3 regions of the Methylobacterium sp. ap11 genome follow, and region 1 is predicted to be linked to each of the others. Evidence: predicted binding sites of a transcription regulator. Region 1 holds the regulator's gene; each other region holds the start of a gene.
The links. The regulator LexA, encoded in region 1, represses DNA repair genes until DNA is damaged. The targets are predictions, from matches to a motif close to TGTTCNNNNTGTGTTCNG.
Positions count from the first base shown of each region.

Region 2: BMX97_RS06330 (ImuA family protein) is a predicted target of LexA. The motif match lies at 3,762-3,779, and genes of this name have one in related genera.
Region 3: ssb (single-stranded DNA-binding protein) is a predicted target of LexA. The motif match lies at 2,554-2,571, and genes of this name have one in related genera.

Region 1 is NZ_FOEB01000002.1:121,130-127,916, reverse strand. Features, by position in the region: gene BMX97_RS03095 (MmgE/PrpD family protein) at 1-1,047, opposite strand, end outside; gene BMX97_RS03090 (DUF7986 domain-containing protein) at 1,183-1,923, opposite strand; gene BMX97_RS03080 (DUF429 domain-containing protein) at 2,245-3,105, opposite strand; gene BMX97_RS03075 (DUF4357 domain-containing protein) at 3,102-3,485, opposite strand; gene lexA (transcriptional repressor LexA) at 3,661-4,401, opposite strand; gene BMX97_RS03065 (hypothetical protein) at 5,219-5,425, opposite strand; gene glyS (glycine--tRNA ligase subunit beta) at 5,609-6,787, opposite strand, start outside.
Region 2 is NZ_FOEB01000003.1:376,067-382,853, reverse strand. Features, by position in the region: gene BMX97_RS06340 (error-prone DNA polymerase) at 1-1,346, opposite strand, end outside; gene BMX97_RS06335 (DUF6504 family protein) at 1,570-3,072, opposite strand; gene BMX97_RS06330 (ImuA family protein) at 2,990-3,730, opposite strand; gene BMX97_RS06325 (replication protein RepA) at 6,063-6,787, opposite strand, start outside.
Region 3 is NZ_FOEB01000012.1:75,785-82,571, reverse strand. Features, by position in the region: gene BMX97_RS18480 (ROK family protein) at 1-689, opposite strand, end outside; gene BMX97_RS18475 (dicarboxylate/amino acid:cation symporter) at 695-2,041, opposite strand; gene ssb (single-stranded DNA-binding protein) at 2,736-3,320, shown strand; gene BMX97_RS18465 (TadE/TadG family type IV pilus assembly protein) at 3,577-4,827, shown strand; gene BMX97_RS33340 (TadE/TadG family type IV pilus assembly protein) at 4,858-5,307, shown strand; gene BMX97_RS18455 (hypothetical protein) at 5,652-6,125, shown strand; gene BMX97_RS18450 (malate synthase G) at 6,257-6,787, opposite strand, start outside.

The DNA.
Region 1 (6,787 bases):
CGCGGTCTTGCCGGTGAGCTCCAGCACCAGCGGATGCACCTTGAGGTCGACGCGCTGGATCTGCTCAGGCGTCAAGCGGTTCTCGGTGCGCAACTGCACCGCCGCATCGATCGCCGGATGCATGACGATGCCGCAGGCGAAGGGCTTGTAGGTGTTGAGCGCCGCCTCGTAGCGGCTGCCCAGCCCCTCGGTGATCTCGCGGTAATCCTGCTTCGTCGAAAGGGTGTTGGCCCAGCCGCGCCTGGCCTCGATCATCCCGTCCGAGCTCGTGTAGTTCTTCGAGGCCAGGATCGCCGCGAACAGCCCGTTGGCGGCGGCACGGCCGGGGTTGAAGCTCTTGTTCATCGAGCCGAACGACTCGCGCAGGCCCACCGGCTGCGAGGCGGCGAGCCCCAGAGCCCAGACCATCTGCTGCTCGGAGAGCCCCAGCAGCCGGCCCGCGGCGGCGGCGGCCCCGAACACGCCCGCCGTGCCGGTGATGTGCCAGCCGACGTCGTAGTGGTTGGGATAGACCGCGTTGCCGATCCGGCACTCGGTCTCGACGCCGAGCACGAGCGCGTTGAGGAACTCGGCGCCGGAGACCGGACGCATTTCGGCCAGCGCCAGGATCGCCGAGGCGACCGGTCCGGCCGGGTGGATCACGGTCTTCAGGTGGGTGTCGTCGTAGTCGAAGATGTGGCTCGACACGCCGTTGAGGAACGCGGCGTTCATGATGTCGAAGCGTTCGCTGCGCCCGAACAGCCCGGCCTGCGGCGGCCCGGAGAAGGGCTGGAGCGCCGAGACCGCGACGTCGAGGGTCTCGTGGTGCGAGCCGCCGATGGCGACGCCGACCCAGTTGAGGAAGGTGCGGGTGCCCTCGCGCCGCACCGCCTCGGGCAGGTCCTCGAAGCGGGCCGTCGTCACGTAGCGGGCGAGCGTGCGGGTGACGTCGTGCGGCGGGGTCGACCGGGCGGGCGGCGCGACGGGGTCGGAGGCGGCCTGCGCCGTGCTGCCCGCGAGCGCCAGGCTCGCGGCGCCGAGGAGCGTGCGGCGGTCGATACGGGTCATGGCGTCCTCCTCCGGTTCGTCGTCATCCCGACCGTGCCCGCGACGCGGCGTGTGGCGGGAGCGGACGAACCCCGGGCAAGGCCCGAGGTTCGTCCGGTTGAATCGCGAGCGCCACGGGCGCGTTCCGGTTGCCCCTCACTTCGGTCGTCTGCGGCCCCGGCGAGGCCGTGCCACGGGCGTGCCTTGCGGGACGCCGGCCTGTCGCATCAGGGCTTCGACGACGACCTCGGGCATGTCCACCTCGTCGAGGCTGGGCAGGCTCCGCGCCTGGATGTCGTCGGCATAGAGCGCGGCCGCCAGGGAGTGGCGGATGGGCAGGCGGTTGCCGCGGGCGGCGGCCTGCGTGCAGAATGCGACCAGATCCTCTTGCGGCTCGACGATGATGCCGAAGCCGGCGTGGAACGACCCGGCCTCGAACAGCCGCATGCCGATCACCTCCCCATCGGAGGCGGAGGCTTCGAGACTCTCGTCGACGAGCCAGAGGCGGCGTCCGGCGGCGAGCAGGTCCTCGAGCCATAGACCGGCCTGGGCGTGCCGCCCGGCCACCCGGAAGATCGACACGAACGCGCCCTCCATTCGGCGGGCGACCTCCTGCTCGCCCGGGTCGAGAGCGGCGAGGCGATCGCGCAGGAAGCCGTCGAAGACGCGCCGGCCGCGCTGGTTGGGCTCGAACAGCGCCACGTCGCAGAGCATATTGAGGACCGTGTCGTCCGCGAGGTGCGCCTCGTCGAGGAGGCCGAGATGCTTGGCGGCCCGGTTGAGGTCGGGCTTCCTGCAGGCATCCACGGCCTGCGCGAGGACGGCCTGGATCGCGCACCGGATCGGCCGATACTGGGCAAGGATGGTGCCCCGGGCTGTCGCCTTCTCGCCGGTCATGATCGTTCTCCCGCCCGCCAGGAGATAGGTCGCATGGAGAATATTCGGGAGCGGGCATCACCTAGGCCGGCGCCCGGGACAACGACTATCTCGACCTCGTCGAGCCGGCCTTCATCGCCTCCGGGCCGAACGGAGCGGACAGGTTCCGCTTCGGCGCCGTCGCCGCAAGCCTCGACGGCGCCTGCAGCCGAACCGATGTCGACTTCCGCTTCCAGGGCTCGGACGAGGGCGACGAGGTGTTCGGCGACGGCTGGGCCGAGTGCGACGGTGCCGACACGATCCACGGCGAGATCGCCTTGCGGAACGGCGACGAGACCACCTTCAAGGCCCGCCGCTGGCCGAGGCCGTGACGCGGCGCTCGGGGTCGACCGGAACGGCGCAAGCCTTGGCGGCAGTCTCGAGCCGCGTTCGCACCGACGGGCTTGCCGGCGCCACCATGTAGCCCGCGATGCGGTCGCCGATCATGATCGAGCTGTGACGTGGCTGGACGAGCCAGTGCAGCCCGATGAGGGCGCAGAGCACCGCGTCGAGCCGGTCCTGGTCGGCCTTGCGCGGGGTTGCGATCCGCGCCAGGTCGTCGGCCCAGTCCGCGAGCCCGGCGATCCTGGACTCGACCGCTTGCCGCCGCACCGCCGCGATCACCGCCTGCCAGCCCGCCAGCGTGAAGGTCTTGCGGCGGGCCGGGTTGTAGCGCGGTCCGCGCAGGCGGCCGTCGAAGGCGGGATCGAGGGACGGCATCGCCAGGGCGGGAAAGACCTCCATCAGGTAGAGGCCGCGGATGGCCTCCCGCGAGGCCTCCGGATCCTCCGTCGCGCCGAGCCGCTCCTTGAAGCGCCAGAGCGGGGCCGCGTCGTCGAACATCCCGGCCTTCCCGCGGTTCGCCGGCTGCACGCCGCCGCCGAGCCAGGAGATCAGGGAGGCCGCGACCCGATCGACCGGGCGCATCCCGGTCGCGTTCGGAACCAGGGTCGGCTGGTCGAGGGCGACGAGGCGCAAGTCGCTGATGGCGCTCTCCGCCTCGATCGCCGCGCGAGCCTCGTCGAACGAGGCGAGGCGCGGCGGCACGAGGGTGCGGCGGCCGGCCCGGTCGATGCGAATCGTGCAGATCGCACCCGGCGCACGAGGGTTGTCGGTCCAGGCCGAATCGAACCCGATAATGCTGGTCGTCCCGACCACGCTCACGGGCCGGCACTCCGCATGAGCATGGACCCCTCACCCAGCACATCGTGTTCGCGAAACCCGTCACCGAGCCGCTTCCGGTCCGTGACCCTGATCGAGTCACCAGGCCCTGTCGAGCTGCAGCCCTCGACCAGCGCCGAGGCCGGCGAGGGACTCGTGAAGAAAATGTCCTTGGTCAAGCTCAGGCAGCCGCCCTGCGGCGCGAGGGCGTTCTCGCCGGCGAACTGCTCGCGCAACTTGCCGAGGTTCACTGGCAAGCCGTCGGTCGTGGTCGGGCTGACGAGCGAGCCGGCGCGGAGCACGTCGCCGCCGCCGATCATGTCGAGATAGGCCTTGTGGGTTTCGCTGCGCGGTCGTGCGGTCGCATAGAAGCTCTGCCGCACGGGCGCCCGAACTGGCGCCATGGGCACGCCCGCCGGAGCTGCGGACCGGATCAGGCCCGCAGAACATGGCGGCGTGCCACATGTTTTTCCGGAAGCGTCGCTCCCCCTCTTCCGGCCTGCTTCGCAGGCCACCCTCCCGTGCGGGGGGTCGGGCGAAGGCGCTCCCCGCGCGAACTCAGTACTTCCGCACCAGGCTCACCAGCCGGCCCTGGATCCGCACCCGATCCGGCCCGAGCACCCGGGTCTCGTAGGCCGGGTTGGCGGCCTCGAGCGCGATCGACGAGCCTCGGCGCCGCAGGCGCTTCAAGGTCGCCTCTTCGTCGTCGATCAGCGCCACGATGATGTCGCCGGTATTGGCGGTCTCCTGGCGGCGGATCACCACGAGGTCGCCGTCGAGGATGCCGGCCTCGATCATCGAGTCGCCGCGCACCTCCAGGGCGTAGTGCTCGCCGCTGGCCAGGAAGTCCGGCGACATCGCCACCGTGCGGCTCTGGCTCTGGATCGCCGAGATCGGCGTACCGGCGGCGATCCGGCCCATCACCGGTACGCTGACCGAGTGGCCGTTCTCATCCGAGGCCGTCGCCATGGCGGGGATGCCGGCTTGCCGCTTCGGCTCGTGGGCGCGCCCGCCCTCGACGACGCTCGGGTTGAACCGCACCACCTCGGCCCCGGCCGCGGGAGCCGTCGCCGGCCCCGTCACCGTATCGGGGATGCGGATCACCTCGATCGCCCGGGCCCGGTTCGGCAGACGGCGCAGGAAGCCGCGCTCCTCCAGGGCGGTGATCAGGCGGTGGATGCCCGATTTCGACTTCAGGTCGAGGGCGTCCTTCATCTCGTCGAAGGACGGGGGGACACCCGTCTCGCGCATTCTCTGCTGAATGAAGCGGAGCAGGTCCAACTGCTTACGCGTGAGCATGTGACTCTCTCATCCCCGCGCTGCCGCGCTCCGGAAACAAATCGCGAACATGGTAAGCGTTCCGCAAGTGTTCCGCAAGCGGCTTTGAAAAAACGGGATGTTGGGGCGGAAGAAGCCGAGTACCACGCGCCATCGGACGCGGCTCCAGGGTCCAGACTCAGCATCGCCTCTCGCGGCTGGACAAGAACCCGGCCGTGCGGGCGTTCATCGCGGATCGTCTCGGCACCGACGACGTCGAAACCATACGCCGTGCGGCGATTGTCCGGTTCGAAGAGGAAAGCGTGCCTTCGCGCTCCGCCACGAACCCTTTCGCGATCAGACGACGCGCGGCCGGCGCCCGGACCGGCCACCGAAAGCGCAACCGGACAACGCCCCGACCACCCCGATCCGACCGGCGGGACCACAGATCATTCCGCTCGATCCCGGAATTCCTTCGCCAGTTATTGATCACCACCGCCAGAGAGCCGTGACGGGTACGGGAGCGTCGAGGTTACCGTCCGGGAGACTCGCGCCCATCTCGGCGTCGAGACCCAGCGCCAGTGGTCGGGCCGGGTGATCGCCCGCACCACCCCTGCCTGCTCGCCCTGCTCTCCGCAATCTCCTGTCGGCAGCGCGTCGGCCCGCTCGCGAACGCCGCAAGGCGGTGCAGGCCGCCCGGTACCCGAAGGCGCAACCCGCCCTCCCGGATACGCTCGCTGGCGTGAGCGCGTTTTGGCGACATCCCGGCTCCAGCGGCACAGAACGAAACCGTGCTTCGCCCCTGCCGCCGCCCGGGGCCCGCCCTCCCTGCAACGCAGCCTGAAGGCCAAAGTCGAGCTTAGTGCCCGCCCTCGTGGCCGTGGCTGGTGCCGATCACGCAGAGCGCCAGACCGGCGATACCGCCGATCGTGCCAAGCGGGGTCTGGTAGCGCCAGGAGGCGTAGTAGCCGGCACTGCCGATCACGACCCCGAGCAGGGTGAGCACGATGCCGCGGGCCGAGACTCCCGGCTTGTCCCGGTGCGGTCGGATGGCGTTCTGGTGCATCGCAGTCAAAGTCCCTCGCCGCACCGTGTCGATCCGCCGGCCCCCGGGGGGACCGCGGGAGCCGGGGGGCGGCCGCCCTCTCCCGCCGGGGAAACGCGGGAGACGCGGATTGGCTCACGGCGCCGGATCGACGGCCGGACGCGCGCGGCCGGGCTTACGGGAGAGCCCGGTCGCGCGTTGCGCTCAGCGGCCCTCGCCGCCGATGCGGGAGAAGTCCGCGACCTCCCGGGTCGCCGCCCGGAGCGCGTTGAGGAGCGCTAGGCGGTTGGCGCGCAGGGCCGGCTCGTCGGCGTTCACCGTCACCTTGTCGAAGAAGGCGTCGACCGGCGCACGCAGGGTCGAGAGCGCCCGCATCGCCCCCTCGAAATCCTCCACCGCCACGGCCTTGCCCGCCTCGGCGCCGGCCATCCGCAGGGCCTCGGCCAGGGCCGATTCCTCGGGCAGGCGCAGGAGGCTCTGGTCCGGCGCCGCATCGTAAGCGCGACCGTCCTTCTTCTCCTCGATCCGCAGGATGTTGGCGGCGCGACGGGAGCCGGCGAGCAGGTTCTTGCCGTCCTCGGTGTCGAGGAAGCGGCCGAGCGCCTCGACCCGGCGCACCACCATCAGGAGGTCGTCCTGCCCGGGCAGCGCGAAGACGGCGTCGATCAGGTCGTGGCGGGCGCCTTGGTCGCGCAGGTAGACCTTCAGCCGGTCAACGAAAAACGAAAAAAGGCTCTCACAAACCTCACGCGACTGTTTATCGATTTTTTCGTACTTACCCAAGCTTTTTCCGAAATAATCGTCATCAATAGCAGATTTGGCCACCTCATAGGACGGCTCACTTAAATCCATGCCTGCAATTGCAGAAAGGGCTTTCAATCTTGCGGCCGAATCATATTTTCGTGCGATTTCCAATGCGACGGGCATATGTGCGGCGCGGACGATGTAATCCAACCGCATTTTTATATTATTTTCGAGTAGGAGGCGAATTACACCTAGCGCCGCCCGCCGCAGGGCATACGGATCCTTACTGCCAGTAGGCTTCTCATCGATTTCCCAGAAACCTGCAAGCGTATCGAGCTTGTCGGCGAGCGCCACCGCCACCGAGACCGGCTCGGACGGCACCCGGTCGCTGGGCCCGAGCGGCTTGTAATGATCCTCGATCGCGGCGGCGACCGCCGGGTCCTCGCCCTGCTCGGCGGCGTAGTAGCGGCCCATCAGGCCCTGCAGCTCCGGGAACTCGCCGACCATCTCGGTGACGAGGTCGGCCTTGGCAAGCCGCGCCGCCCGCTCGGCGAGATCCGGGTCGGCCCCGACGACCGGCGCCAGCGCCCGGGCGAGGGCCGCGATCCGCTCGACGCGCCTGGCCTGGGTGCCGAGCTT
Region 2 (6,787 bases), on a different contig from region 1:
TTGGCCTCGCGCTCGCCGACGCCGTCGCGCGACCAGCCCCAGACCAGGCGGGCGAGCGCGCCGGTGACGTCCTCGGGCACGCCCAGCACCTTGCCGACCTCCCGCACCGCGCCGCGGGCGCCGTAGCGGATCACCGTGGCGGTGAGCGCGGCGCGCGCGCGGCCGTAGGTGGCGTAGATCCACTGGATCACCTCCTCCCGGCGCTCGTGCTCGAAATCGACGTCGATGTCGGGGGGCTCGTCGCGGGTGACGTTGATGAAGCGGGCGAAGAGCAGGCCCTGCGCCACCGGATCGATCGCCGTGATGCCGAGGCAGTAGCAGATCGCCGAATTCGCCGCCGAGCCGCGGCCCTGGCACAGGATGCCCTGGGAGCGGGCATAGCGGACGATCGCCTCGACGGTGAGGAAGTACGGCGCGTAAGCCTTGAGGGCGACGAGATCGAGCTCGTCCGCGAGCTGCTTGCGGACCGCCTCCGGCACCCCGGCCGGGAAGCGCTTCACCGCCCCCTCCCAGGTCATCGCGGCCAGCCGCACCTGCGCCGGCCGGCCGTCCTCGCCGGCCTCGTCCGGGTAGGTGTAGGTCAGCTCGTCGAGGGAGAAGCGGCAGGCTTCGGCGATCGTGACGGCCCGGGCCAGCGCCTCCGGGTGGCGGGCGAACAGGCGCGCGGTCTCGTCGGGCTCGTGCAGGTGGCGCCCGGCATGGCGCTCGCGGGCAAAGCCCGCCGCCTCGATCGTGGTCTTCAGGCGGATGCAGGTGACCACGTCCTGCATCATCCGCCGCTCCGGGACGTGGTAGAGCACGTCGCCGAGGGCGACGGTCGGCACCCGCGCCGCCCGGGCGAGGCCGGCGATCTCGGCGAGCCGCAGGTGGTCGTTGACGCCGAAGCGGCGCGACAGGCCGCAGGACAGGTCTTTTCCGAAGATCGCCTTCAAGAGGCGCAGGCGCTCCGTCAGGGTCTCGTCGGCGCGGTCGGCCGGCAGCACCGCGAGCAGGCCCCGGCTCCACTGCGCCACGTCGGCGGTTGTCAGGTGGCAACCGCCGCGGGGCGCGCGCTCGCGCGAGCGGCCGAGGGTGAGGAGCCGGCAGAGCCGGCCATAAGCCGCCCGGTCGGTCGGGTAGACGAGGAGGCTCCAGCCCTCCGCGAGGTCGAGCCGGCAGCCGACGACGAGCCGGCAGCCGGTGGTGCGCGCGGCCGCATGCGCCCGTACCAGCCCGGCGAGCGAGTTGCGGTCGGTGACGGCGAGCGCCCGGATGCCCAGGAGGGCGGCGGCCGCGAACAGCTCCTCGGGCGAGGAGGCGCCGCGCAGGAACGAGTAGTGGGTGGTGACCTGGAGCTCGACGGTCATCGGGGGCGCGACCGGCTGCCGACGACGGCACCGTCGGCATGCTCCGTCCCGCCCGCGACCTCATCCTGAGGTGCGACCGTCAGGGAGCCTCGAAGGAGGGCTCCAGATGTCGCAGTGATCCCTGGAGCCCTCCTCCGAGGCTCCCTCCGGTCGCACCTCAGGATGAGGTCGCGGATGGGACGAGATCCGGCCCGATCGAGCAGGCTCCGAGCGATCCGGCGCATCACGCCTCCCCCAGGCCGTGCAGCCACCAGCGCGCGCCCTCCCGGTTCAAGCAATCGCGAAACAGCCAGTAGCGGGCGCCGGTCTCGTCCTCGACCCGGTAATAGTCGCGGGTGGCCGCGACCTCGTCCTCGGCGAGCCACCACTCGCCGAAGATGCGCTCCGGCCCGTCGGCCCGCGCCACCCGGCGGCGGGTGCCGCGCCAGGTGAAGGCGGTGGGCGGCGCGTCGGGGAGCGCGGCCAGGACCGCCACCGGCTCCGGCACGGGCAGCAGCCGGCCGGGCCGCGGCAGGTCGGCGGGCCAGGTGACGCCGGTGGCGGGGCTCAGGGGGGCGACCCGGCGCACCGCTCGCTCGGGCCACTCGCTCTCGACCGGGCTGCGGCGAAACACCCGGCCGGGGCCGAGGCGCAGCACCAGCCGGTCGACGAGTTCGGCCATCGCGTCCGGATCCGGCTCCTCGCCGGGGGCGGCGAGCTGGCGCGCGTCCAGCCGCTCGACGCGGGGAGCCGAGAGCCGGGCCTCGTCGAGGCCGTGGCCGGGATCGACCTGCGGCAGACGCTCGGTCAGCAGGCGGGCGAGGTGGGTGGGGTCGCGGCTCGGCCGGGCGGTGCCGACGCTGACCGCCTGGTCGAGGCCGTCGACGCGGCGAAACACCAGGTCGAGCCGGCGTGCCCCGAGGCCATGCCGGGCGAGCGCCTCGGCCAGCATGGCGCAGAGCCGCCCGGCCACCCGGGCCAGGGTCTCCGGCGCCCCGATCGGCTCCGGGAAGGTGAGGCGCACGGCGTGCTCGGCCGGGGGCGCGAGATAGGCGAGCGGCTCGGGAGCATGGCCGAGGGCCTGGTCGAGGCGGCGGCCGGGCTCCTCGCCGAAGCGCAGGCGCAGCGGCCCCCGGGGCTGGTCGACGAGGTGGGCGACCCGGCTGAGGCCGAGCTGGGCCAGCCCCGCGACGGTTCCACGATCGAGGCGCAGGGCCCAGAGCGGCAGGTCGAGGAGGTGGGGGCGCTGCCCGCCCGGCGGCAGCACGGTCTCGGGATGCAGGCAGCGGGCGGCGGCCCAGGCGGCGCCCGGCGTGTCGGCGAGCGCCACCCGCACCCGGTAGCCGGCCCGGGCGAGGCGGCGGCGCAGGGAGCCGAGCAACGCCGCCTCGCCGCCCTGCAGGTGGGCGGCACCCGCGACGTCGATCCAGATCCCGTCCGGCGGTTCGGGGGCGACGAGGGGCGCGTAGATCAGGCACCAGGCCGCGAGGCGGTGGAGCGCCGCCGCGTCGCCCTCCGGGTCGGCGGCGATGACCGTGAGGCCCGGGACCATCGCCTGGGCCTGCGCCAGCGCGAGGCCGGGGCGCAGGCCCGCCGCCCGGGCGGCCCGGTCGAGGGCGGTGATCACCCGGCGCGGCCCGTCCTGGCCGGCGGCCACCACCGGCTCATCCGGCGGCGGCGCGCCGTGCCGGCGCCGCCAGCGGTCGGTCGGCCAGCTCGGCAGGAAGACGCAGACGACCCTTCGCATCGGGAGCCTCGAGGAGCCAGGTGCGGGGCTCGGCGCCCCGGGCGCGAACGAGCGCCACGGTCCAGCGGGCCCGCGACAGGCCCGGAACGGAGAGAGCCGGGGACGGCGCCGCGGTGACGCCCCAGCGGGTGGCGGCGGCGTTGGGCTCGGGCACGGCGGCGCCCCAGCGGCGGATCACCAGGGCGAGGCCCCCGCTGCCCTCGGCGGCGAGCTGGAGCCGGCGCGACGGGGTGAGCCCGAGCCGGGCGACCTCGCCGACCACCGCCGCGAGGCCGCGATGGCGCAACCCCTCCTCCATGGTGGGCAGCACCTCGGTCTCGCGCCGGGTCTCGGCGTAGAGTACCCGGTCGGGATGGAGCCCGACCGCGGCGAGGCCGGGGGCGAAGAGGTCGCGGCGGGTGAGGCACCACAGGACCGGGCCGGGGAGCCGGGCCAGGATCGCGGCGACGAACAGGGCCGCGAGCGCCCCCTCCCCGTCCACCGGGCCCGCCGCCAGCACTTCGTGCACCGCGCCGAGGCGCAGGCCCCCGCCCGGCAGATGGGTGTCGATCGGGTCGACGCCGAAGGACAGGACCGGACGTCCCGCCGCCTCGGGCGCCAGCCCGCCGATCTGCTCGCGCAACGCCGCGAGCTGCCGCTCCCGCCCGGCCTGTCGCATCTCATGCCCATCACCGACCGAAACCCGAATATGTTCCTGTTTTGTTCGGTTTCGGGGGGGTGTCAACCGGGGCTGTGGATGGACGGCCTCACCGGCCCACGGAATCCCGGTCGCCTGTTGACGGCAGCGGGGACAACGGCCTCGGCCCGAGTCGCAAGGCCTTGGACCACAACGGGATCGGTCCGGCCCGGGCCACGCGCCGGATTCGGGCATAGCCGTGGGACAACCCGCGCCAAGCCGCCAGGATCGCCGCTGAGCTGGATTCGAGGCCGGCAGGTGCCGTACAACTGTCCTCGGGACGGACGGGCCTCCACGGGCCTCCTGGCGGAGAATCCGGGGTTTCGGGCTCCGGCCGTGCCGGGGGTGAGAATCGAGGTCGGGCGCGAGCCCGGAATCGGGCCTCGCCGGGGCCTGCTGCGGGCCCCGACCGGCACGCCGAGTTGCCTACGGCGGGCCATCCGCGATTCACACAGCTTTCCAAGCTGTTAATCGGGGCCCTGCGCCGAGTAACCTACGAGGCCGCGCAGAGTCGCCTTCCCCGCCCCCCGGATTCCACGCAGACGAGCCTACGGGCCTGCGCCGAGTTGCCTACGCGACCGCGCAGACCTGCCTACGCAAACAGGGGTTAAGCCGTTGATCGGCAACGGGAAATCGCCACCCCATATAATACCCATATAGCTCTACGGATTCAGACTCTGAATCTAGATTCTGAATCTCTCATAAAAAGGGATTTGGGGATCGGGATTGAGGGGGTTCTCGGGCTCGACCGGCAGGTGCGCGGGACCCGTGCCGGCTTGGCGGGAGCGCCCTCCCCTCCCCGCTTCGTTTTCAGAGCTCGGGCCCGTCATCCGACCGAGGCTGAGAGTCTTGGAGCCTCGGGCGGCGAGTCGGAGACTCGCGGCGCCCGAGTCCTCGTTCGACAAAGCCCAGAACAACCGGCTGCGTTTCCCCGGGGATGAGTCCAGCCGAGGCTTGAGCCGGGCGAACCGACTCGCCTCGACGCCCCCTGATGATTCGCCGTCCCGATGCGGGACTCCGTCTCGACTCGCCGGGCCTTGCCGGCGGCCGGATATACTTTGGCGCGACTCCCGGCGCTGTCGCCCCGGAGGGTTGGCGGGAGCCTGCGCCGTCCCGCGGCCGCGTAGGCAATTCGGCGTCGATCCGGTCACGGACCGTAGGCGGCTCTGCGTGGCACCGGTCCCGGAAAAGATGCGGAATCTCAACGCGGAAGCGTTCGATTCCGGGGGCGGCGGCGGTGTGCGGGGGCGTAGGCAGTTCAGCGTGCCGACGGGCGTGTCCGAAGTGGGTGAAGCGTAGGCAACTCGGCGTAGGATAGGCGTGCGAGGCTGGACAGGTGCGATCGATCATGCAAGTATTTTTTACAAATGATCGCTCGAGTTTTTCGATATTTAACCTATGTTATTCGCCATTCAAAGTGTATTTCGAAGCAATCACCGTCTTATTTGGCAGGAAAAATAAAAATATATCGATAAAAATCAAAAACGACCATCGCTACGACCGCGCCCCGAGGCTCTCGCAGGGACGAGACTCGATACGAGGACTCCGGGCCGCGCCGAGAGACTTGTAGGTCTCCTGCGTGCCACGCGTCACGATCATTGCCGGATGAGGTACGCCGGGTCGACGAGCGACCGCCGAGCAGCGTGACGCCTGACGGCAGCAGCTGCGATCCCGGCGTCGGCTCACGCGTAGCGCAGGTCGTCGCGTCGAGGAGGATCCAGCCAGCTGGCAACCGGGACGAGACGGCCCGTGCGCCCTCGCGGGGAAGGCCGTCCGACCATAGGGCCGGCACGCCTCCTCTCTCGCAAGATCCCGGCGGATCCGCACGTCTCCTTCGAGGGCATGTTCGACCAGAGCTGAAAAGTCTATGCCGTTCTCGGCCCCATCCTGGGGCGGTGGCCCATGGAAGATGGACGTACCTCGAAGGAACGATCCAGGGACCGCAGCGAGTTCTGGAAGTCTTCGTCCAAGTCAGCCGATCTTCAATCGCCTGATACCTCGGGATGAGGGCGCGAATGAGATTGAATGTTTCGAGCGAAATCAATGGCTCTTGGGGCGATCTCTGTGCACGCGATCGACCACCCGAGAGATGGGATCCGGCGTGGATGCCGAGGAGAAACGCCGGTTGGCGGCTCTGCCGGACAAGCGGATGTCGCGACCGAAAAATGGAACCGAGTCGTCATCAGATAAAGGAAATAAATCCTATTTCTCGTCACGACGTCACGCGGACGACCCCGCACCGCCGGCGCGAGACGTCACGCGCAGCCGACGCCCCTCCCCTCTCCCGAGCCGGCACGTAGGCAAGTCGGCGGAGTCAAGCCCTTGCGCGGGCTCGCCTATTCGCCAGTGCTGCCTTGGGCGGCACCAGGAGGTCCTTCGGATCGGAGGGCAAAAGCTGCATGCCGCCGTCGTCGAGGGTCAGGCGCAGGCGCGGAAACACCTCGGTGAGGTGGGCGACGTCTTTGCGGAATTCCTGGCGGAAGGAGCGGATCGAGCCGTTCTCGCTGCCGAACTGCTTGTAGAGGTTGTCCCAGGTGAGCCGCAGGGGCCGTTCCAGGCGCGACAGCCGGTAGCCGACCCAAAAAAGCAGGTCGAGCTTGCGCGCCGAGCCGGCAAACGCCCGGGCGGCCCGGATGTCGACCGGCAGGGCGTGCTGGATCAGGTTATCGTAGAACTCGCGGTGGAAGGTGATGGTCGAGGACCAGAGCAGGCCCTGGTCCGGGTGGTTGTGCAGCGGCAGCCACACGTCCATCTGCCGGAACGGCGGCACATTGAGGGTCGAGGCGCGGGTGCCGTCCCACAGGCCGATCTGCATCGAGCAGGCGGCGAGCCGGTTGAGCTGCTCCTTGAACTGCTTGAGCGTGCCGCGCTCGCCGCCGGTGACCGGAAAGCCCATGTCGCGGATGAAGCCCGACATGCTCTGCGCCACCTCGACCTTGGGGCTGCGCTGGCGCACGGCTTCCGTGCAGAGATGCAGCAGCAGCAGGCGCGCCTTCGGGCCGTAGGGCAGCCCCTGCATCTCCATCTCGCCGGTCGACG
Region 3 (6,787 bases), on a different contig from region 1:
TCGAGCCAGCGCCCGAAGGTCGCAGCCGCCGCCGCGTCGCCGGCCCGCATCGCCGCGACGATCGCCTCGCCGCTCATCGCCCGGTCGGTGCGCCGGGCGTGGTCGGCGGCGAGCCCCGGCCCGGAGAGCCAGGTCTCGAGGCAGCCGTGGCGACCGCAATAGCAGGCCGGGCCCGGGCGCTCGTCGTCGCCGGGAGAGGGCAGCGGGTTGTGGCCCCACTCCCCGGCGATGCGCTGGCGCCCGGAGAGGGCACGGCCGGCGAGCGCGATGCCGGACCCGACCCCGGTGCCGAGGATCACCGCCCAGACGACCGCGAGGCCTTCGCCCGCCCCGTCGACGGCCTCGGACACCGCCAGGCAGTTGGCGTCGTTCTCGAGCCGCACCGGCCGTCCGAGGACGTACGAGAGGTCGTCGCCGAGCGGCCGGCCGTTGAGCCAGGTCGAGTTCGCGTTCTTGACGCGGCCGGTCCCCGGCACGAGCGCGCCGGGGATGCCGACTCCCACGGTGCCGGTCGCGCCGGCCGCGTGCTCGAGCGCCCCGACCAGCGCCGCGATGGCCCGGAGCGAGGCGTCGTAGTCGCCCCGCGGGGTCGCGACGCGCCGTTCGGCCAGGACCCGGCCGGATCCGTCGAGGGCGATCCCGGCGATCTTGGTGCCGCCGAGATCGATGCCGATGCGCAGCTGTGCCATCCCGCCTACGGCGCGACCGGGACCGGCTTCTCGTCGGCGATCTCGGTGCCGATGGCGAGGGGATTGGCCATCACCTCGCGCAGCTTGACCGGATCGAGCTCGCCCTCCCAGCGGCTGACCACCACGCAGGCGACGCCGTTGCCGACGAGGTTGGTGAGCGCGCGGCACTCCGACATGAACTTGTCGATGCCGAGGATCAGCGCCATCGCGGCGACCGGGACCGGGTTGCCGGGAATGGCCGCGAGCGTGGCGGCGAGCGTGATGAAGCCGGCGCCGGTGACGCCCGAGGCGCCCTTCGAGGTCAGCATCGCGACCGCGATGATGGTGGCGTACTGCCCGAAGCTGAGATCCGCCCCCACGGCCTGGGCCAGGAACAGGGTGGCCAGCGTCATGTAGATGTTGGTGCCGTCGAGGTTGAACGAGTAGCCGGTCGGGATGACGAGGCCGACGACCGAATCCGAGGCGCCGAGCCGCTTCATCTTCTGCATCATGTGCGGCAGCACCGTCTCGGACGACGAGGTGCCGAGCACGATCAGGAGCTCGTCCTTGATGTAGGCCAGGAACTTGAGGATCGAGAAGCCGGAGAAGCGCGCGATCAGCCCGAGCACCACCAGCACGAACAGGAGGCTCGTCAGGTAGAAGGTGGCGACGAGGCCGGCGAGGTTGCCGAGCTTGCCGATGCCGTACTGACCGATCGTGTAGGCCATGGCGCCGAAGGCGCCGAGCGGCGCGAGCTTCACGATCATGCCGATGATGCGGAAGAAGATCTCGCCCGCCGCCTCGATGGCGTGGATCGCCGGCTTGCCGCGCTCGCCCAGGCCCGTGATGACGACGCCGGTCAGCACCGAGATCAGCAGGATCTGCAGGAGGTCGCCGCCCGCGAAGGCGTCGAAGTAGCTCTTGGGGATGATCGCCATGATGTGGGCGACCGTGGAATCGGCCTGCGCCTTGCTGACGTAGCCGGCCACCGCCTTGGCGTCGAGCTGCGCCGCCGTGGCGCCGAAGCCGGCGCCCGGCTGCACGATCTCGCCGACGATCACGCCGATGACGAGGGCGAGCGAGGACACCACCTCGAAGTAGATCAGCGCCTTGAGGCCGACGCGGCCGACCTTCTTGAGGTCGCCGATCGACGCGATGCCGTGCACGATGGTGCAGAAGATGATCGGCGCGATCATCATCTTGATGAGCGCGATGAAGGCGTCGCCGAGCCACTTCATCGCCTTGGCGGTGTCGGGGGCGACGTAGCCGAGCAGGACGCCGAGCGCGATGGCGATCAGAACCTGGATGTAGAGGACCTTGTACCAGGGCTGCGACGAGCCCGGGGCCGTCGCGGACGGCGTGGCGTGCTGCATGTTCGTTCTCTCCCCACGGTGCCGGCCGCCTTCAGGTCGGCCGTCGCGGTGCGGCCTTCGCCGCATATTCAACCGGAATACGTTCGACGGCCGGAACCCACCGACGGTCCGGCCCGCTCGTTCATCGACGGACACCCGCTGACGTCTCCGGCGGTCGTCCTGCCGGCCCTGGGACCGGTGGCGCGGCATGCAGCGTGGGAGTAGCGACGTCAACGCCCTCGCGGCATGTTTCGGCACTCCGCCACGAGTTCAGCGCGCTGGCAATCCCGCCCCGGCTAAAATTTACGTCAGCCGAGACTTGCCCGACACACTGGCGGCGGATCGGAGCCGGGACGCGGCCTGCTCGCGACGAGGCGGAACCTTGCGGCAGCACGGCTTGGAGCGGGCGACGCACCGCAAGCGCGCGTGGACGACTTCACGGCACCGGCCGGACAGGACGGATGATTGTCCCGACCGGGCTCTCGTAGTGCAGGCCGCCCGTCGGGGCGCGCCGACGGAGCTTGCCTCGCTCGACGAACAAATGTAGAACACATTCGGGCCTCGGCGATGTGTGTTTCGGGCACAAGGCGCCCCCTCCCCTTGCCGGGCCCGGCCGGTTCGGCCCAACTCGCAGGACCGATGCGGTGGTCCGCGGCGTCGGGCGGGCCTGCGCCGAAGCGAACGCCCGAGTGAGATGGAACGAGAGGAGAGCGGAATGGCGGGCAGCGTGAACAAGGTGATCCTGGTGGGCAATCTCGGGCGCGACCCCGAGACCCGCCGGCTGGCCTCCGGCGATCCGGTGGTGAACCTGCGCCTGGCCACGTCCGAGTCCTGGAAGGACAAGGCGAGCGGCGAGCGCAAGGAAAAGACCGAGTGGCACTCGGTCGTGATCTACAACGAGAACCTGGCCCGCGTCGCCGAGCAGTACCTGCGCAAGGGATCCAAGGTCTACGTCGAAGGCCAGCTCCAGACCCGCAAGTGGCAGGACCAGTCCGGCGTCGAGAAGTACACGACCGAGATCGTGCTGCAGCGCTTCCGTGGCGAGCTGACCATCCTCGACGGCCGCGGCGGCGGGGCCGAGGGCGGCATGGGCGAGATGGGCGCCGACGACATGGGCGGCGGCCAGATCAGCCGCGGCGGTGACTACGGCGGCGGCGGCGGCGGTGGTGGCAGTGGCGGCGGCCGCAGCTCCGGCGGGCGCTCGTCGTCCGGCGGCGGTGGCGAGCGGCGCCCCGCTCCCGCATCCGGCGGCGGCAACCAGAAGCGCTATGACGACCTGGACGACGACATCCCGTTCTAGAGCACTTTTCGACGAGACGGCTTCAGGCTCGTCGAAAAAATTACTGCAAGATCGATAACCTGGAGCAGCGCCCGGCCACGACATGGCCGGGCGCTGCGCCGTTCCGAGCAAGGCGCGACAGGACGACGTCCGTTGAAACAACCGAGAATCAATAATCTCGGTACAAGCGCAAGCTCTAATACCGAATTAATACTTGTTAAATAATTTAGGAAGACAGTCCCGCGGCGTTTGGATCGAACGACCCGCGGAGACAAGGATGCGTTTCGAGTCCACGAGGCGCCACGGATTCATGGGCGACCGGGGGGGCATCACCACCGTCCTGTTCGGCATCCTGCTGCCGATCCTCATGGTGGGCATCGGTGGCAGCATCGAGATCTCGCGCGCGGTCGAGTACAAGCAGAGGCTGATCTCGGCGACCGACCTGAGCTGCCGACAGGCCGAGGTCTACGTCGAGAGCCTGACCGGTCTGAGCATGCCGAGCGGCTACGGCGCGACGGTCCAGTCCTACGCCGACAAGAACCGGTCGGAGCGGGGCCTGACCGCGACCGCCCAGATCACCGCGACGCCGACGGTATCCTCCACGGTGCTCACCACGCCGCCGCTGAGCGTCCGTCCGGGCAACATCCACGTCGTGGCGACCGGGAGCGTCGGGCTGTTCTTCAAGAAATTCCTCAACAAGGACAGCGTCGACTTCTCCGTGACGCGCGACTGCAACGTCCAGGCAGCGTCCTCGTCCGGCCCGCCGACGATGATGATGTCCGAGTCGTTCGAGGGCTACGCCTCGCAGCTGGTCGGCGGCTGGGCGGTGTTCGGCACGATGTCGCAGGCGAACTGCACCAGCTCGATCTGCCAGGGGAAGTCATGGGGAACGACGAATGCCGGTGTCGAGGTCGACCAGCTCTCGGCGATCACGACCGGCGACGGCGTCCAGTACGGCAAGTCCTTCGCCGAGCTCGACAGCGATTGCAGCAATCAGGTCGGCACCCGCACCACGGCCCAGCAGAATGCCTGCACGCGGGGCAACAACACGACGAACTCGTCGATCAACATGATCTTCAACCTCGCGGTCGGCACCTACGAGGTCCGCTACGTCTATACGGCGCGCAAGAACGTCGGGGCGTACCAGTACCCGAACGATGCGATCATCTGCTCGAACCCGAAGGACACCGACGGCCTGACGCGCGACGGCGACGTGGCCAAGAACGCGGCCGGCACGAGCACGGTCGCCCTCGACGGGCAGACCCGGCGCATCGAGCTCTGGGTCGAGCCGAAATCGAGCGGCTACAAGTCGGACGACCAGGCCCTGACCGCCACCACCGACCCGACTTATGTCAAGCAGTACATGACCGACGTCTGCATCTGGTCGAAGACCTGGATCGAGAGAAGCTATAAATTCAGCGTCACCAAGCAGCAGGATTATCGGATCTCCTGGCGTGCGGCCGGGCTCGACGACAGCTTCGGCGGGTTGATCGACTATCTGCGCTTCTGCCAGAACTCATGCCCTTGACGTGGCCGCCCCTTCCTCCGAGAACCTGCGATGACCTCCGCAGCCAAGATGCTGAGATGCCGGTCGGGCGCGACGGCGGTCGAGTTCGCTCTGATCGCCTTTCCGCTGCTGATGCTCGTGCTCGGCTTGCTGCAATTCGTGATCTACTGCTACCTCCAGCAGACGATCAGCGACGCGCTGTATCAGTCGGCCTCGGAGCCGGAGGCGGAGCTCCTGGCCCGGGACAAGCCGGGCTACAAGGCGAAGATCTGCGCCAGAATCGCCTTCACCCAGAGCTGCCTGAACCAGGCCAGCGGCATCACGATCGAGGCGATGAAGCTTCCCGACGTTCCGACGGCGTCGACCGCGATCACCGGGACCAGCTTCGACACCGGCGCGAGCCAGGACGTCATCGTGCTGCGCGCGGCGATGGCGGCCCCGCGCCTCGTGCCGCTCGTCCCGCAGCTGGTCGCACGGGAATCGGTGGTGTTCCGGCGCTAAGCAGACTTGCGTTGGGCAGACTTGCGTTGGGCAGACTTGCGTTGGGCAGACTTGCGTTGGGCAGACTTGCGTTGGCAGGCCAACGCTTCGCCCGCTTAGGTTCATGTTTTGTCGCAGATTTTCGGCGCCGAACCGGCAACCACTTCGGCGAAATCTGCTTGGAGCATCGTCCGGCGAAGCGGATCCCGGTTCGTCGCGGATCGTGCGGTGGCGTCGATCACCCAGAGCCGCGTCCGATCGCAACGCGATGGGGTGCGGCCCGGGGAGAGCGGCTGCACGGCCCGGCGAGCGGACTGGCGAGCGGCCTGTGCGGGTTCGTGCGGGGCAGCCGGGGAACGGCGTCGGTGGAGTTCGCCGTCATCAGCAGCCTGGCGCTGCTGATGTTCATGGGAACGCACGACATCGTCTTCATGGTCAACACGAAGCGGGACGTCGACCGGGCCTCGGTGGTGATCGCGCGGGCGATGTCCACCTGCCAGAACTCGAGCTGCATGTCGGACATGATCGACGCCTACATCAAGCGCCGGGCCAACACCTTCGTGCGCTATCCGAGCGCGACGATCGATATGTTCATGCTTCAGAAGAGCGGCGGGTCGGTCAAGGTCTGCTCGGGCACGAGGACCGCCCTGACGGATGCCGACGTGCTCGCCTCCGCCGGCAACATCATGCGGGACGGCGACATCGGCGCCGCCGTCATCATCAGCAGCACCTACAATTCCGTGCTGCCGAGATTCGTGAAGAGCTACATCAGCCCGTCGGGCGTCTCCTACCGCGGCTACGCCATCGACGTGATGACGAACGCGAACGCGGTCTGCTGACGGGCCCTCCGGACATCGCCCGGGAAAAGTGTCGCCGACGAGTTCCCGGGAACGGGACGGCGGAACCGCCCGCCGGCCCGGAACCCCTGATCGGGCGCCCGCCGCGGCGGGCGCCCTCCCCTCTCGCGTCTTCAGGCCGGCGCGCCCGCGGCCTTGGCCTCGCGGCGCCGGGCGTGCAGCACGTACTCGGTGTAGCCGTTGGGCTGGATGCGGCCCTTGAACACCAGGTCGCAGGCGGCCTGGAAGGCGGGACCGTCGAAGCCCGGCGCCATCGGGCGGTAGAGCGGGTCGCCGGCGTTCTGGCGGTCCACGACCTTGGCCATGCGCTTCATCGTCTCCATCACCTGCTCCTGCGACACCACGCCGTGGTGCAGCCAGTTGGCGATGTGCTGGGACGAGATCCGCAGGGTGGCGCGGTCCTCCATGAGGGCCACGTCGTGGATGTCCGGCACCTTGGAGCAGCCGACGCCCTGGTCGATCCAGCGCACGACGTACCCTAAGATGCTCTGGACGTTGTTGTCGATCTCCTGCTGCACGTCGTCGGGGGCGAAGTTCGAGCGGGCGAGCGGCACCTGCAGGATCTCGTCGAGGGCCGAGCGCGGCCGGCGCGCCAGCTCCTGCTGGCGGGCCTTCACGTCGGTCTCGTGGTAGTGCAGCGCGTG